Solwaraspora sp. WMMD1047: one gene and its partner. The protein of the gene in region 1 interacts with the protein of each later gene in a pairwise test. Links are inferred from orthologs where the notes say so. Each region holds a gene or a part of one and is shown in the gene's direction. Other genes may lie near its edges.

The links. The genes of interacting proteins can lie anywhere in the genome.
Region 2: the proteins of rplL (region 1) and dnaE interact in binary tests that used the Escherichia coli proteins (3 or more experiments, as listed by UniProt). The link is inferred for Solwaraspora sp. WMMD1047 from one-to-one orthologs.

The regions. Positions count from the first base shown.
Region 1 is NZ_JARUBL010000001.1:782,513-790,189, forward strand. What follows is about bases 4,729-7,677. They hold rplL (50S ribosomal protein L7/L12), read left to right. Parts: upstream 4,729-5,985; coding sequence 5,986-6,369; downstream 6,370-7,677. Other genes in these bases: rplA (50S ribosomal protein L1), read left to right, coding at 4,729-5,022; rplJ (50S ribosomal protein L10), read left to right, coding at 5,376-5,915; O7627_RS03705 (DNA-directed RNA polymerase subunit beta), read left to right, coding at 7,004-7,677. In the rest of the region: O7627_RS03640 (EAL domain-containing protein), read left to right, coding at 1-671; rpmG (50S ribosomal protein L33), read left to right, coding at 1,038-1,205; O7627_RS03660 (MaoC family dehydratase N-terminal domain-containing protein), read left to right, coding at 1,294-1,740; O7627_RS03665 (MaoC family dehydratase), read left to right, coding at 1,746-2,180; preprotein translocase subunit SecE, read left to right, coding at 2,479-2,880; transcription termination/antitermination protein NusG, read left to right, coding at 2,918-3,643; rplK (50S ribosomal protein L11), read left to right, coding at 3,795-4,226; more of rplA, read left to right, coding at 4,306-4,728. UniProt on the Escherichia coli protein: The binding site for several of the GTPase factors involved in protein synthesis (IF-2, EF-Tu, EF-G and RF3). Is thus essential for accurate translation.
Region 2 is NZ_JARUBL010000001.1:5,056,256-5,063,404, reverse strand. The notes cover bases 513-4,621. They hold dnaE (DNA polymerase III subunit alpha), read left to right. Parts: upstream 513-884; coding sequence 885-4,421; downstream 4,422-4,621. Other genes in these bases: O7627_RS22855 (DUF2567 domain-containing protein), read left to right, coding at 4,603-4,621; O7627_RS22865 (AAA family ATPase), read left to right, coding at 513-797. Outside these bases: more of O7627_RS22865, read left to right, coding at 1-512; more of O7627_RS22855, read left to right, coding at 4,622-5,592; O7627_RS22850 (LON peptidase substrate-binding domain-containing protein), read right to left, coding at 5,507-6,385; hisD (histidinol dehydrogenase), read left to right, coding at 6,573-7,149. UniProt on the Escherichia coli protein: DNA polymerase III is a complex, multichain enzyme responsible for most of the replicative synthesis in bacteria. This DNA polymerase also exhibits 3' to 5' exonuclease activity. The alpha chain is the DNA polymerase catalytic subunit.

The DNA.
Region 1 (7,677 bases):
GACTCACCGAGGCGGTGCTGCGGGAGGGGCTGCGGCGCAGCCGGGACTGGACCGACGCCGAGCACCCGCTCGCCGTCGCGGTCAATCTCTCCTCGCGTACGCTCACCGACCCGCACTTCCCCGCCCGGGTCCAGGAGCTGCTCACCGAGTACGGCGTGGCGCCCGAGCTGGTCACCTTCGAGATCAAGGAGGCCGGCGTCCTGGACGGCACGGACCGGCCGGTGCCGATCCTGCGCCGGCTGCGGGACATCGGCGTACGCCTCTCCGTGGACGACTTCGGCACCGGCTACTCGTCCCTGTCCCACCTGCGGCGGCTGCCGGTCAACGAGGTGAAGGTCGATCAGTCGTTCGTCCAGGGGATGGCGACCGACCCGGTGGACCTGGCCATCGTGAACGCGGTGGTGACCCTCTCCCAGCAGTTCGGCCTCGCGGTGGTGGCCGAGGGGGTGGAGAGCGAGCTGACCCTGGAGCTGCTGCAGGACATCGGCTGCGAGATCGGCCAGGGGTTCCTGTTCAGCCGGCCGCTGCCGTACGAGCGGCTGGAGGCCTGGTTCGGTGCCCAGGCGGAGTCCGAGACGCCGTTGGCGCCGGACGTACGCCGGCTGCGGGCGGTCCCGGCGACGGGCGCCGAGAACTGGCCCAGCGGGGTCAGGCGGCCGGCGGGGATCTGATTTCACCTCGCGCGCGCGCCCGTGTACTCTTACCCCTGCGCGTCCGCAGGAAAGATCGCGTGCGCCCCCTTAGCTCAGTCGGCAGAGCGTCTCCATGGTAAGGAGAAGGTCTACGGTTCGATTCCGTAAGGGGGCTCAGAGGGTTCTTGTGACCCGCCCACGGCGGTGTAGCTCAGATGGCAGAGCAAGCGGCTCATAATCGCTGTGTCGCCGGTTCAAGTCCGGCCACCGCTACTTCCGGTCGCCGGGTCGGTCCCGGGGACCCGATCGGATGGGCGCCGGCAGGCGCCCACTTTGCGTGTCCGCCCTCCGGGCGTCTACGCTGGTACGTCGTAGTTGATCCGTTATCGAGGAAGGCACTCCGCCGTGGCTAAGGCGACCGATGTCCGTCCGAAGATCACCTTGGCGTGTGTGGAGTGCAAGGAGCGCAACTACATCACGCGTAAGAACCGCCGTAACGACCCGGACCGCATCGAGCTGAAGAAGTTCTGCCCCCGGGACGGCAAGCACACCCTGCACCGCGAGACCCGCTGAGCTTGCGGACCACGGCCGGTCGGGACGGGTGCACCGTCCCGACCGGCCGTCGGTTCCGGGCCGGGTGGCGGGCGTGTAGTTTCTCGGCATGCCGATGGACTCCTCCTTCGTCGGGCGCAGTTTCGCCCCGACGCCGCCGTACCTCGTGGGCCGGGAAAAGATCCGTGAGTTCGCCGCGGCGATCGGGGCCGGCGATCCGGCGCACAACGATCCGGCCGCAGCCCGCTCGATGGGGCATCCGGACGTGGTGGCGCCGGTCACCTTCCCGGTGGTGCTGACAATTCCCGCGATCCAGCAGATCATCGAGGATCCGGCGTTGGGCGCCGACGCCGAGCGGCTGGTGCACGGTGACCAGCGGTTCGCGTACACCCGGCCGGTGGTGGCCGGGGACGAGTTGACCTGCGCCAGCAGCATCGAGGAGATCATCTCCAGGGGCGGGCACGACTTCGTGACCTTCCGGACCGACGTGGCGACCGTGGCCGGTGAGCCGGTGGTGAGCGTCTGGTCGAGGCTGGTCATCAGGGGGGAGGGCTGATCCGGTTGGAGACCCAGAGCACGCTGACGGTCGGACAGGAGCTGCCGGTCCAGACGTTCCGGGTGACCCGGGCGGACCTGGTCCGCTACGCGGGCGCCTCGGGTGACTTCAACCCGATCCACTGGAGCGACCGGATCGCGACGAAGGTCGGGCTGCCGGGCGTCATCGCGCACGGCATGCTGACGATGGCGCTCGTCGGTCGGGCGGTCACCGGGTGGGCCGGCTCGCCGGACGCGGTGATCGAGTACGGGGTCCGGTTCGCCCGGCCGGTGGTGGTACCCGACGACGACACCGGAACCGAGATCGAGGTACGCGCCAAGGTGCGGGCGGTGGCCGACGACGGTTCGACGCAGCTCGATCTGACTGCGACCTGTGCCGGCGAGCGGGTGCTGTCCCAGGCTCGGGCGACGATCCGGACGGCGCGGCCGACACCGGGCTGAGCCGTGGCCGGCGTACCGGGGCGGTCCGGTTGGGAAACTCGGGCCGGTACCCGTACACTGGTCCGCCGTGGGGCAAGTGGCCCTGCTTTGGCCTGCGTGCCGGAGTGGGTTCGGCTGTCCTACCTAGGGGTGTAGCTCAATTGGCAGAGCAGCGGTCTCCAAAACCGCAGGCTGCAGGTTCAAGTCCTGTCACCCCTGCGCCTGAGGCCTGACCGTTCCAAGGGGGGTCGGATTCGGCCGGCGTGACCAGCGAGCGTGCGTCCACCGACGTGCGAACCAATTGGCGACGGAGGTCGAAGTGGCCGACAAGAATCGGCGCGGTGAGGACGACGCGAACGACCGCCTGGACGACGAGGCTGTCGACGACCGCCTCGACGACCCGGCGGACGACGACGTCGTCGAGGACGACGACCGGGAGCTCTCCCGGGGCGGCACCGCCACCCGCAAGAAGGCGGAGTCCACCGAGAGCCAGCCGAAGTCGAAGTCGGAAACCGGGCGGGTCGGAATATTCGGGCGCGTCGGACGGTTCTTCCGCGAGGTAGTGGCGGAACTGCGTAAGGTCATCTGGCCGACCCGCAAGGAGCTGTTGACCTACACCACGGTCGTGGTCGTGTTCATCGCCGTGATGACGTCGATCGTCGTCCTGCTCGACTACGGGTTCGCGCGGGCCATGCTGTGGGTCTTCGGCAATCCGAGCTGACGACGTGATCAGCTGATAGTGACGGAAGTGAGCGAGCGTGCCTGAGTACGACGAGACCGCCGGTACCGCGGACGAGCAGTCCGCGGTCGCGACGGCGGCGGGTGACGAGTCGGTCGAGGCCGCCAGCGAGCCGGAGTTCGAGGCCACCAACGGTTCGGCGCCCGACGAGAACTTCGACCCGGTCGCGGAGCTGCGGCAGAAGCTGCGCTACGCGCCGGGCGACTGGTACGTGGTGCACTCCTACGCCGGCTACGAGAACAAGGTCAAGACCAACCTCGAGACCCGGATCACCAGCCTCGACATGGAAGAGTTCATCTACCAGGTCGAGGTGCCGACCCGGGAAGAGGTCGAGGTCAAGAACGGCAAGCGCCTGCAGGTCCAGAACAAGGTCTTCCCGGGCTACATCCTGGTCCGGATGGAGCTGACGCCCGAGTCGTACTCCTGCGTCCGGAACACCCCCGGGGTGACCGGCTTCGTCGGCGCCACCGACCGGGCCGACCGGCCGGCGCCGCTCTCCCTCGACGAGGTGCTGAAGTGGCTGGCCCCGGCGGTGGAGACCGAGCAGAAGAAGGCGAAGCCCGAGGTCAAGGTCCTGGACTTCGAGGTCGGCGATTCGGTCACCGTGACCGACGGCGCGTTCGCGTCGCTGCCGGCGACGATCAGTGAGATCAACGCCGACCAGCAGAAGCTCAAGGTACTGGTGTCGATCTTCGGCCGGGAGACGCCGGTCGAGCTCAACTTCAACCAGGTTGCCAAGATCTAGCGTCGCCCGCTCGATTGCCGGATCCGGCCCTGCGCTAGCCTAGAACGTCGACCCCCGCGGGTCGCGCTTGACCGTGCGCGCTCCGCGGGTCACCTCGGGTGCGCCGCATCGGGTCGGCCGCACCTCACCGGATCAAGCCCCAGGAAGAGACATGCCTCCGAAGAAGAAGCTCGTCAAGACCTTCACGCTCCAGTTGCCGGCGGGCCAGGCCACGCCGGCGCCGCCGGTCGGTCCGGCGCTGGGCCAGCACGGCGTCAACATCATGGAGTTCTGCAAGTCCTACAACGCGCAGACCGAGTCGCAGCGGGGCGACATCGTTCCCGCCGAGATCAGCGTCTACGAGGACCGGACCTTCACCTTCGTGCTGAAGACGCCGCCGGCCGCCCGTCTGCTGATCAAGGCCGCCGGGGTGCCGAAGGGTTCCGGCGTTCCGCACCAGGACAAGGTCGGCTCGGTGACCCGCGCCCAGTTGCGGGAGATCGCCGAGAAGAAGATGACCGACCTGAACGCCAACGACCTGGACCAGGCCGAGAAGATCATCGCCGGCACCGCCCGGTCGATGGGGATCACGATCAAGGAATGACAACCGCGGCGGTCCGGCCGGACCGCCGTCGTGGGAGGGGCGCGGCGCGCCCCGCCAGACACCACAGGAGAACTCAGACATGCAGCGCAGCAAGAGCTACCGCAAGGCCTCCGAGGCTATCGACCGGAACAAGCTGTACGGTCCGGCCGAGGCGGTCAAGCTCGCCAAGGACACCAGCACCGTCAAGTTCGACGCCACGGTCGAGGTCGCGATGCGCCTCGGCGTCGACCCGCGTAAGGCGGACCAGATGGTGCGCGGCACGGTGAACCTGCCCCACGGGACCGGCAAGACGGCCCGGGTGATCGTCTTCGCGACCGGCGCCATGGCCGAGGAGGCCGTCGCCGCCGGTGCCGACGAGGTGGGCAGCGACGAGCTGGTCGCCCGGATCCAGGAGGGTTGGCTGGACTTCGACGCCGCCATCGCCACCCCGGACCAGATGGCGAAGATCGGTCGGATCGCGCGGATCCTGGGCCCGCGCGGCCTGATGCCGAACCCGAAGACCGGCACCGTGACGATGGACGTGACAAAGGCCGTCACCGACATCAAGGGCGGAAAGATCACCTTCCGCGTCGACAAGCACTCCAACCTGCACCTGATCATCGGTAAGGCGTCCTTCTCCGAGTCGCAGCTGGTCGACAACTACGCGGCGGTGCTGGACGAGGTGCTGCGGGCGAAGCCGTCGGCGGCCAAGGGCAAGTACCTCAAGAAGGTCACCCTCACCACGACCATGGGTCCGGGTGTCCCGGTCGACCCGAACGTGATCAAGAACTTCACCGAGGAGTCCGCGGACTCCTGAACTGCCTGAACGGTCCGATCGGGGCGCTGTCACCGCGAGGTGGCGGCGCCCCGGTCGTTCCGGGGCGAGTTGGCGGTCGGTTGGCCGGTCGCGTACTCTTGGTCGAAGTTCCACCCAGAGACCGCTGGTCACCGTGCTCCGGCACGGTCGAAGGTTCCGTTTCGACGGGGCGGCCCGCGCAGGGCGGTAAGCGAAACCCGGCAGTGCTACCGGCCCCCGGGCCGTGATCATTGAGCTGTGCTCGCCCCGTGCGCCCTGCGCCGGGGCTTTCTCGTTGTCGCGCTCCTTCACCACCCGTCCGCAAGGCTCCGGCCTCGACGGTGGCCAGCCTGCAGCAATGAGAGAGGAGGGACATGGCGGACAAGCCGGTTCGGGCCGACAAGGCCACGGCCGTCGCCGAGCTCACCGAGCACTTCCGCAACGCGGGAGCGACCGTGCTGACCGAGTACCGTGGCCTCACGGTCGCCCAGCTCACCCAGCTGCGGCGTTCACTCGGCCAGGAGACCACCTACGCGGTGGCCAAGAACACGCTGGCCAAGCGCGCCGCGACGGACGCGGGCATCCAGGGCCTCGACGAGCTGTTCACCGGTCCTACCGCGCTGACCTTCGTCTCCGGCGACGTCGTCGAGGCGGCGAAGGGTCTGCGCGAGTTCGCTAAGGCCAACCCGAAGCTCGTCATCAAGGGCGGCGTCTTCGAGGGCAAGGCGATCACGGCCAAAGAGGTCAGCCGGTTGGCCGACCTGGAGTCGCGCGAGGTTCTGCTGGCCAAGCTGGCCGGCGGGATGAAGGCGAGCCTGAGCAAGGCCGCGGCCCTGTTCCAGGCGCCGCTGTCGAAGACCGCCCGCCTCGCGGCCGCTCTGCAGGACAAGCGCGAGCAGGAGGGGCAGGCCTGACGGCCGGCCCACCCCGAACATCCCCGATACATCCCCAGACCCACGTAAGTAAGAAGGAAGGACGCCAGCCATGGCGAAGCTCAGCACCGACGAGCTGCTCGACGCGTTCAAGGAGATGACGCTGATCGAGCTGTCGGAGTTCGTGAAGCAGTTCGAGGAGACCTTCGACGTCACCGCCGCCGCGCCGGTCGCGATGGCGGCGCCCGGTGGCGCGGCCGCGCCGGCCGAGGCCGAGCCGGAGCAGGACGAGTTCGACGTCATCCTGGACGCCGACGGCGGCAAGAAGATCCAGGTCATCAAGGTCGTCCGCGAGCTGACCGGCCTGGGCCTCAAGGAGGCCAAGGACCTGGTCGAGGCCGCGCCGAAGGCCGTCCTGGAGAAGGCCAACAAGGAGACCGCCGAGAAGGCCAAGGCCAAGCTCGAGGGCGAGGGCGCCAAGGTCACCCTGAAGTAGTGCCGGTCGCCGGTCTTGCCGGCGACCCGGTGAAGCGGCCGACTCCGGGTTCCGGAGTGAGCTGCGGCACAGTTCCGCCGAGCGGGCGGGGATCCGACAACCGGATTCCCGCCCGCTCGCGTCGTGTCCCGGCGCGACACGCCGTGATCAGGGCTAACTCGGGGTGACCAGGCGGTTGGCCCGGCCGTCCGGACGGCCGGGAGCGCGCTGCGACGCGTCGAGTACGCCCCGCGAACGGACAAGTCGTTGGCTGACCCGGCCGTCAAGTCTTGACGTGGCCCGGCACGTACAGGCACGCTGGGTTCTGCAAGACCTTCCGCGCTTGCGACGGCCATCACCTGGGTATTGGCGGCAACAGCACCACCCGCCGCCGGAGCCGAGGTGGCCCCAGCGGGATGCGTGCGAGGACGTGGGAGCGCGGTTCTACGCGCGGCGGCTCTGGTCCGCGACACGTTCTGCAGCGCCCTGCCTGGATGGGCTGGACAGCGGTTAGCCGCTCGGCTACACTGCTAGTTTGCGCTGCCTTCCGACTTGACCCCTGCTCGGAATGTCCGATTATGGATATTTGGAGTGGGGCCATTGGAGTGCACGCGTAACAGCCGTTCTGCAGCACCGGTCCTCGGAAGGACGCATCTTGGCAGCTTCCCGCCCTGCGAAGACCAGTCGTACGTCGAGCGCTTTCGCGCCCCGTCGAATCTCATTCGGCCGGATCACCGAACACCTCGAGGTCCCCAACCTCCTCGCCATCCAGAACGAGTCCTTTGACTGGCTGGTCGGCAACGAGGCTTGGCAGGGCCGGTCGGCTGGCGACCCGCACGCCCGATCGGGTCTCGCCGAGATCCTTGAAGAGATCAGTCCCATTGAGGACTTCTCCGGCACCATGTCCCTGTCCTTCTCCGCGCCCCGCTTCGACGAGGTCAAGGCCTCGATCGAGGAGTGCAAGGAGAAGGACCTGACCTACTGCGCGCCGCTCTTCGTGACCGCGGAGTTCACCAACAACACCACTGGCGAGATCAAGAGCCAGACGGTGTTCATGGGGGACTTCCCGATGATGACGCCGAAGGGCACCTTCATCATCAACGGCACCGAGCGCGTCGTGGTCAGCCAACTCGTCCGGTCCCCGGGCGTCTACTTCGACAAGCAGCCGGACAAGACGTCCGACCGCGACCTGTCCAGCGTCAAGGTCATCCCGAGCCGGGGTGCCTGGCTGGAGTTCGACATCGACAAGCGCGACACCGTCGGTGTCCGCATCGACCGCAAGCGCCGCCAGGCGGTCACCGTCCTGCTCAAGGCGATCGGTTGGAGCGC
Region 2 (7,149 bases), 4.3 Mb from region 1 along the record:
GGGCGGTGAGCGTGCTGCGCCGCGACCTCGGCACCCCGCGGGTGCTGGCCTTCGCCAACCCCAAGGGGGGCGTACACAAGACCACCGCGACCGTCCTCGGCGCTGCCACCATCGGCAGCGTGCGCGGCCGGGGCGTGCTGGCCTGGGACGACAACGAGCTGCGCGGCACCCTCGGGCTGCGGGCCGGCAGTGCCCGACACGCCCGGACGATCCGGCACCTGGTCGCCGACCTGCTGGACGTCGAGTCCCGGCACGGCGCCGACCTGACCGACCGGCTCGACGACTACCTGCGGCACGCCTCCGACGGCTCGTACGACGTGCTGGCCGGGGAGGAGAGCCCACGCTTCGCCCAACGGCTCGACCAGCACACCGTCCGCCGGGTGCTGGAGCTGCTGCGCCGCACCCACGACGTGATCTGCGTGGACACCGGCAACAACGTGGAGAGCGCGAACTGGCAGACCGTGCTGCAGGCCGCCGACCAGCTGGTCGTCACCACGGTGCCGCGCGAGGACGCCGCCTTCACCGCCGACTGGATGCTCGACCTGCTGCACGACGTCGGGATGGGCGAGCTGGCCGACAACGCGGTGACCCTGCTCTCCTGCCCGACTCCGGGCCGGTCGCCGCTCCTGGACGATCTGCAGCGGCACTTCGCCACCCGGACCCGGGCGGTGGCGGTGGTGCCGTACGACGCCGCGCTGGAGACCGGCTCCTCCATCGAGTACCACCAGCTCCAGGACGAGACCCGGCAGGCGTGGCTGCTGGCGGCATCGGTGATGGTCGAACCCTTCGCCCGCTGACCCCGCGGCCCGGTGCCTGGCCGGCCGATCACTTCAGGACTAGGCTGCCAGCGGCGCCGGGGGGTGGCGCAGAGGTGGAGGGGATCCGTGGCTGACTCGTTCGTGCACCTGCACGTACACACCGAGTACTCGATGCTCGACGGGGCGGCCCGACTCAAGGACCTGTTCGCCGAGGCCAACCGGCTCGGCATGCCCGCGCTGGCGATGACCGACCACGGCAACCTGTTCGGGGCGTACGACTTCTACAAGCAGGCCACCGCGGCCGGGATCCGGCCGATCATCGGCAGCGAGATGTATCTCACCCCGGGCACCGACCGGCGGGACCGGACCCGGGTGCGCTGGGCCGACGGCGGCGAGAACGACGTCTCCGGCGGTGGCGCGTACACCCACCTGACCATGCTCGCCGCGGACGGTGACGGGCTGCGCAACCTGTTCCGGATGCAGTCGCGGGCCAGCCTGGAGGGGTACTTCTACAAGCCGCGCGCGGACCGCGAACTGCTGCACGAGTACGGCAAGGGGATCATCGCCACCACCGGCTGCCCCTCCGGCGAGGTGCAGACCTGGCTGCGGATCGGCAACTTCGACAAGGCGTGCGAGTCGGCGGCCGAGTTCCGGGACATCTTCGGTGCGGACAACTACTACCTGGAGCTGATGGACCACGGTCTGGACATCGAGACCCGGGTCCGGCAGGACCTGATCCGGCTCGGCAAGCGGCTCAACCTCAAGCCGGTGGCCACCAACGACCTGCACTACACCTACGACCGGGATGCCGACGCGCACGAGGTGCTGCTCTGCGTGCAGTCCGGGTCGACGATGGCCGACCCGAAGCGGTTCAAGTTCGACGCCCGGGACTTCTACCTCAAGTCGCCGGCCGAGATGCGGGCGCTGTGGGACGCGGAGGTGCCGGGCGCCTGCGACAACACCCTGGAGATCGCCGAGAAGATCGGCGACTACTCGGCGCTGTTCGCCTCCCGCAACCTGATGCCGCAGTTCCCGGTGCCGGCCGGCGAGACCGAGGAGACCTTCCTGCGCAAGGAGGTGCTGCGCGGGCTGGAGCGGCGGTTCCCCGGCGGCGTGCCGGAGGGGCACCGCAAGCAGGCCGAGTACGAGCTCGACGTGATCCTGAAGATGGGCTTCCCCGGCTACTTCCTGGTCACCGCCGACCTGGTGGACTACGCCAAGCGGGAGGGCATCCGGGTCGGTCCGGGCCGTGGGTCGGCCGCCGGCGCCCTGATCGCGTACGCCCTGGGCATCACCGAGCTGGACCCGATCCCGCACGGCCTGCTCTTCGAACGGTTCCTCAACCCCGACCGCGTCTCGATGCCCGACATCGACATGGACTTCGACGAGCGTCGGCGCGGCGACATGATCCGGTACGCGACCGAGCGGTACGGCGAGGAGCGGGTCGCCCAGATCATCACCTACGGCACGATCAAGGCGAAGGCGGCGGTGAAGGACGCCGCCCGGGTGCTCGGCTACCCGTTCGCGATGGGCGACCGGATCACCAAGGCGATGCCGCCGCCGGTGATGGGCAAGGACATCCCGCTCGGCGGCATCTTCGACCCGAAGCACCCGCGCTACCCGGAGGCGGTGGAGTTCCGCCAGCTCTACGAGTCCGACGCCGAGGTCAAGAAGATCGTCGACACGGCCAAGGGGCTGGAGGGGCTCAAGCGGCAGTGGGGGGTGCACGCCGCCGGGGTGATCCTGTCCCGGGACCCGCTGATGGACGTGCTGCCGATCCAGAAGCGCGAGCAGGACGGCGCCATCATCACCCAGTGGGACATGGGCGCCTGCGAGACCATCGGCCTGCTCAAGATGGACTTCCTGGGCCTGCGCAACCTCACCGTGATGGACGACTGCGTCGAGTCGATCAAGGAGAACCGGGGCCTGGACATGGTCCTGGAGGAGCTGCCGCTGGACGACAAACCCACCTACGAGCTGCTGGCCCGGGGCGACACGCTCGGGGTGTTCCAGCTCGACGGCGGGCCGATGCGGTCGCTGCTGCGCTCGATGGTGCCGGACAACTTCGAGGACATCTCGGCGGTGCTCGCCCTCTACCGGCCGGGTCCGATGGGCGCCAACGCCCACAACGAGTACGCCGACCGCAAGAACAACCGCAAGCCGGTGGTGCCGATCCACCCGGAGCTGGCCGAGCCGCTCGCCGAGATCCTGGGCGACACCTACGGGTTGATCGTCTACCAGGAGCAGGTGATGGCGATCGCCCAGCAGCTCGCCGGCTACACCCTCGGCGCCGCCGACCTGCTGCGCCGGGCGATGGGCAAGAAGAAGAAGGAGATCCTGGACAAGGAGTACGTGCCGTTCTCGCAGGGCATGCGGGACAACGGCTACTCCCCGGAGGCGATCAAGACGCTCTGGGACATCCTGGTCCCGTTCTCCGACTACGCCTTCAACAAGGCACACACCGCCGGGTACGGGCTGGTCTCGTACTGGACCGCGTACCTCAAGGCCAACTACCCGGCCGAGTACATGGCCGCCCTGCTCACCAGCGTCGGCGACGACAAGGACAAGGCCGCCGTCTACCTGGCCGAGTGCCGGCGGATGAGGATCAAGGTCCTGCCGCCGGACGTGAACGAGTCCAACGCCCGGTTCGCCGCGGTCGGCGAGAACATCCGGTTCGGCCTCGCCGCGGTCCGCAACGTCGGCGTCAACGTGGTGGAGTCCATCCGGCGCAACCGCCGGGAGAAGGGCGCCTACACCGACTTCTACGACTACCTGCGCAAGGTCGACGCCGTCGCCTGCAACAAGCGCACCGTCGAATCGCTGATCAAGGCGGGCGCCTTCGACTCGCTCGGGCACACCCGCAAGGGGCTGCTCGCCGTGCACGCCGACGCGATCGACTCCTTCCTCGACATCAAGCGCAACGAGGCGGTCGGCCAGTACGACCTGTTCGGCGACGCGTTCGGCGCCGGCGACGGCGCGCCCGGCGGCGCGATGGTGGTCACCCCGCAGATTCCCAGCACCGAGTGGGACAAGACCGACCTGCTCACCTTCGAACGGGAGATGCTCGGGCTCTACGTCTCCGACCACCCGCTGTTCGGGGTGGAGCACGTGCTCGCCGCGGCGGCCGACCGCTCCATCGCCTCGCTCGGCGAGGAGGGGGCTGTGCCCGACGGCCAGGTGGTGACCCTCGCGGGGATCCTCTCCGGGGTGCAGCGGCGGATCACCAAGCAGGGCCGGGCGTGGGCGTCGGCGAGCCTGGAGGACCTGGGCGGCGCGGTCGAGGTGCTGTTCTTCCCGAACACCTACGAACTCGTCGGCCAGTACATCGCCGAGGACGCCATCGTCGTGGTGAAGGGCCGGGTGGACCGGCGCGACGACCAGCCCCGGCTGATGGCGATGGACCTGTCGGTGCCGGAGATCACCGCGGCCGACGAGGTGAAGCCCGTCATCCTCGCGCTGCCGCCGGCCCGCTGCACCCCGCCGCTGGTGGAGCGGCTGCGGGAGGTGCTGACCAGCCATCCCGGGTCGGCCGAGGTGCACGTCCGGCTGGTCAACGGTTCCCGGGCGACGGTGCTGCGGCTGGGACCGCTGCGGGTGGCGCCCACCACGGCGCTGATGGCCGACCTCAAGGCGCTGCTCGGCCCCAGCGCGGTGGCCGGCTGAGAAGCGGCGGTCACCCGGCCGGACCGGCAGGTGGCCGGGAAACCGGCCGGATCGCGGCTCCGCCGCCCGGCCGCCGGTCCGCGGCCACCGATCGCGGCTCCGCCGCCCGATCCGCCGGTCCGCGGCCACCGATCCCGGGTCCGCCGGCCGGATCGCCGGTCCGGCCTGAGAGGATCACCAGGTGAGCCCGGCCACTTCCGAACCCCATCCGCCGTCCGGAGACGCCGGCGACGGCACGTCGCTGCCGGCTGACCCGACCGTGCCGGCCGCCCAGACCGGCCCCACGGCGGCCGGCCCGGTTTCGGCCGGCCCGGTCCCGGCCGGGCCGCCGGTCGGCGGTGGCCGACGGCCCGGGTTGGCGGCGCTTGTCGGAGTTGCGACGGCCGCCGGGATCACCCTGCTGGGACTGCCGATCGGGTTGCTCTGGGCGGCCCTCGCCCCGGCCGTGCCGGTCCGCAAAACCGCGGACGGGGCGGTCCTGACCCAGGCCCAGCCGGAGGAGTTCATCGCCGCCGACGGCTGGTTCACGCTTATCGGGCTCTGCTTCGGCGTGGCGACCGCGATCGCGGTCTGGCTGCTGCTGCGCCGCCGGCGCGGGCCCTTCGGCCTGATCGTCGCGGTGCTCGGCGCGCTCGGCGCGGCGGTGGTCGCCTGGCAGGTCGGGCGCCGGATCGGCCTCGCCGAGTACCAGCGGCTGCTCGCCGACGCCCAGGTCGGGGACATTCTCAACCGGCCGCCGGACCTGCGGGCCGGTGGCTTCGAGTGGGTGCTGGGGGTGATCCCGACGATCCAGGGCAACCTGCTGCTGCCGGCATTCGGCGTGGCGGTCATGTACACCCTGCTCGCGGGCTGGTCGGGGCACCCCTCGCTGCGACCTGAGCCCGACCACCTGCGATACGACGCCGGTCCCGGCGGACCGCCGGCGGGAACGGGAACGGCAACGGTGGAAACCGCCGGGGGGTTCGGTGCCGGTGGCGCAGGTGATGTCGCTGAGGCGAACGGAGCCGCCGTCGTCACCGATCCGGGCACCGCCAGCGACGTTCCTGCTGCCGACCAGACGGCCGGGGGCGGCGAGCCGCCGGTGGTCAGTTGGGGCTCGTCGGAACGGCCAGCTCCGGCAGCGGCACCGGCACCGCCCGAACCTGGCGCAACAGAGTCGCCTCGCGGGTGAGCAGACGCAGCTCGGCGCGGAGCCGACCGGCCGTGTCCAGGGTGGCCAGCAGCCGTTGACGGTCCGCCAGGCTCAGCGCCGCGGTCGCCGCCACCAGGTGCGACAACACCGTCGGATCGTCAGGCAGCTGCTCGGAGATCTCCTCCGGATCGTCCCGGATCAGCCCCAGGTACTGCCGGAAGACCGCGAGCACCCGGGGCGCGAGCAGGTCGGCCACGTCCTCCCGACCGGCCGGCTCGGGCAGCCAGTCCACCGCCGCGGTCAGATACGGTTCGGACCCCTCCGCCACGTCGACGATCCGGAACCGCCGCCGCCCCACCGTCACCACGTCGAACCGGCCGTCCGGTAACTCGGTCACCTGGCGCAACTCGGCCGTGCAACCCACCTCGTGCAGCACCGCCCCGCCCCGGCCCGGCCCGGTCCCGTACCCGCCCGAAGGCCCGCCGCCACCCGCCCCGGCACCGGGACCGGCGCCGCCGGTCGGGCCACCCGAGCCGGTCGGGCCACCGGCCTCGGCCGGGCCGCTGGGGCCGCTGGGGCCGCTGGGGCCGATGGTGCCGGTGGTGCCGATCGGGCCGACCGAGCTGGGCTGGCCGCCGGGGCCGGCCGCGGTGGTGGCGGCCGACCACCCGCTGCGGACCGCGACCACGCCGAACTCGCGGGGGGTGCCGTCGGGCAGCCCGATCAGATGGCGGATCAGCGCCCGGTAGCGCTCCTCGAAGATGTGCAGCGGCAGCACCAGGCCGGGAAACAGCACCGTCCCGAGCGGGAAGACCGGCAGCCGCGCACTCACCGGTCGAGCCTAACCTCCGACGCCAGCCCGGCCGGCGGCGGAGCCGCCGGCTACCGGTGAGCGATCACCTCGGCGCCCGCCCCCGGACCCTCCCGGCGCCGGCCCGCGTTCGCCCGTGGCCGGGCTCACCGTCCCGCCCGCTGGACGGCCTCGGCCCGACCATCAGCGGCCGCCTAGACTCGCAGGCGTGCTGAACCGGATCGACCTGCGCGGCGGCGCGCGTGACCCACACGGCCTGCTGCCCCGTGCCCAGCTGGACGTCTCGGTGGCGGTGGAGAAGATCCGCCCGATCGTCGAGGCGGTCCGCGCGCATGGGTACCCGGCGATCCGGGAGGCGACCGAACGCTTCGACGGGATCAGCCTGGACCGGGTCCGGGTGCCCGCCGAGGCGATCGCGGCGGCCGAATCCGCACTCGAACCCGAGGTCCGCGCGGCGCTCGTCGAGTGCGCGGAGCGGGCCCGCCGGGTGCACGCCGACCAGCGCCGGACCGACACCACGACCCAGGTGGTCCCGGGCGGCACGGTCACCGAGCGCTGGGTGCCGGTCGACCGGGTCGGTCTCTACGTCCCCGGCGGCCTGGCCATGTACCCGTCGACAGTCGTCATGAACGTGATCCCGGCCCAGGTCGCCGGCGTCCGGGCACTGGTGGTGGCCAGCCCGCCCCAGCGGGAGAACGGCGGGCTGCCCGACGCCCGGGTGCTGGCCGCCTGCGCGCTGCTCGGGGTCGAGGAGGTCTACGCCGTCGGCGGCGCCCAGGCGGTGG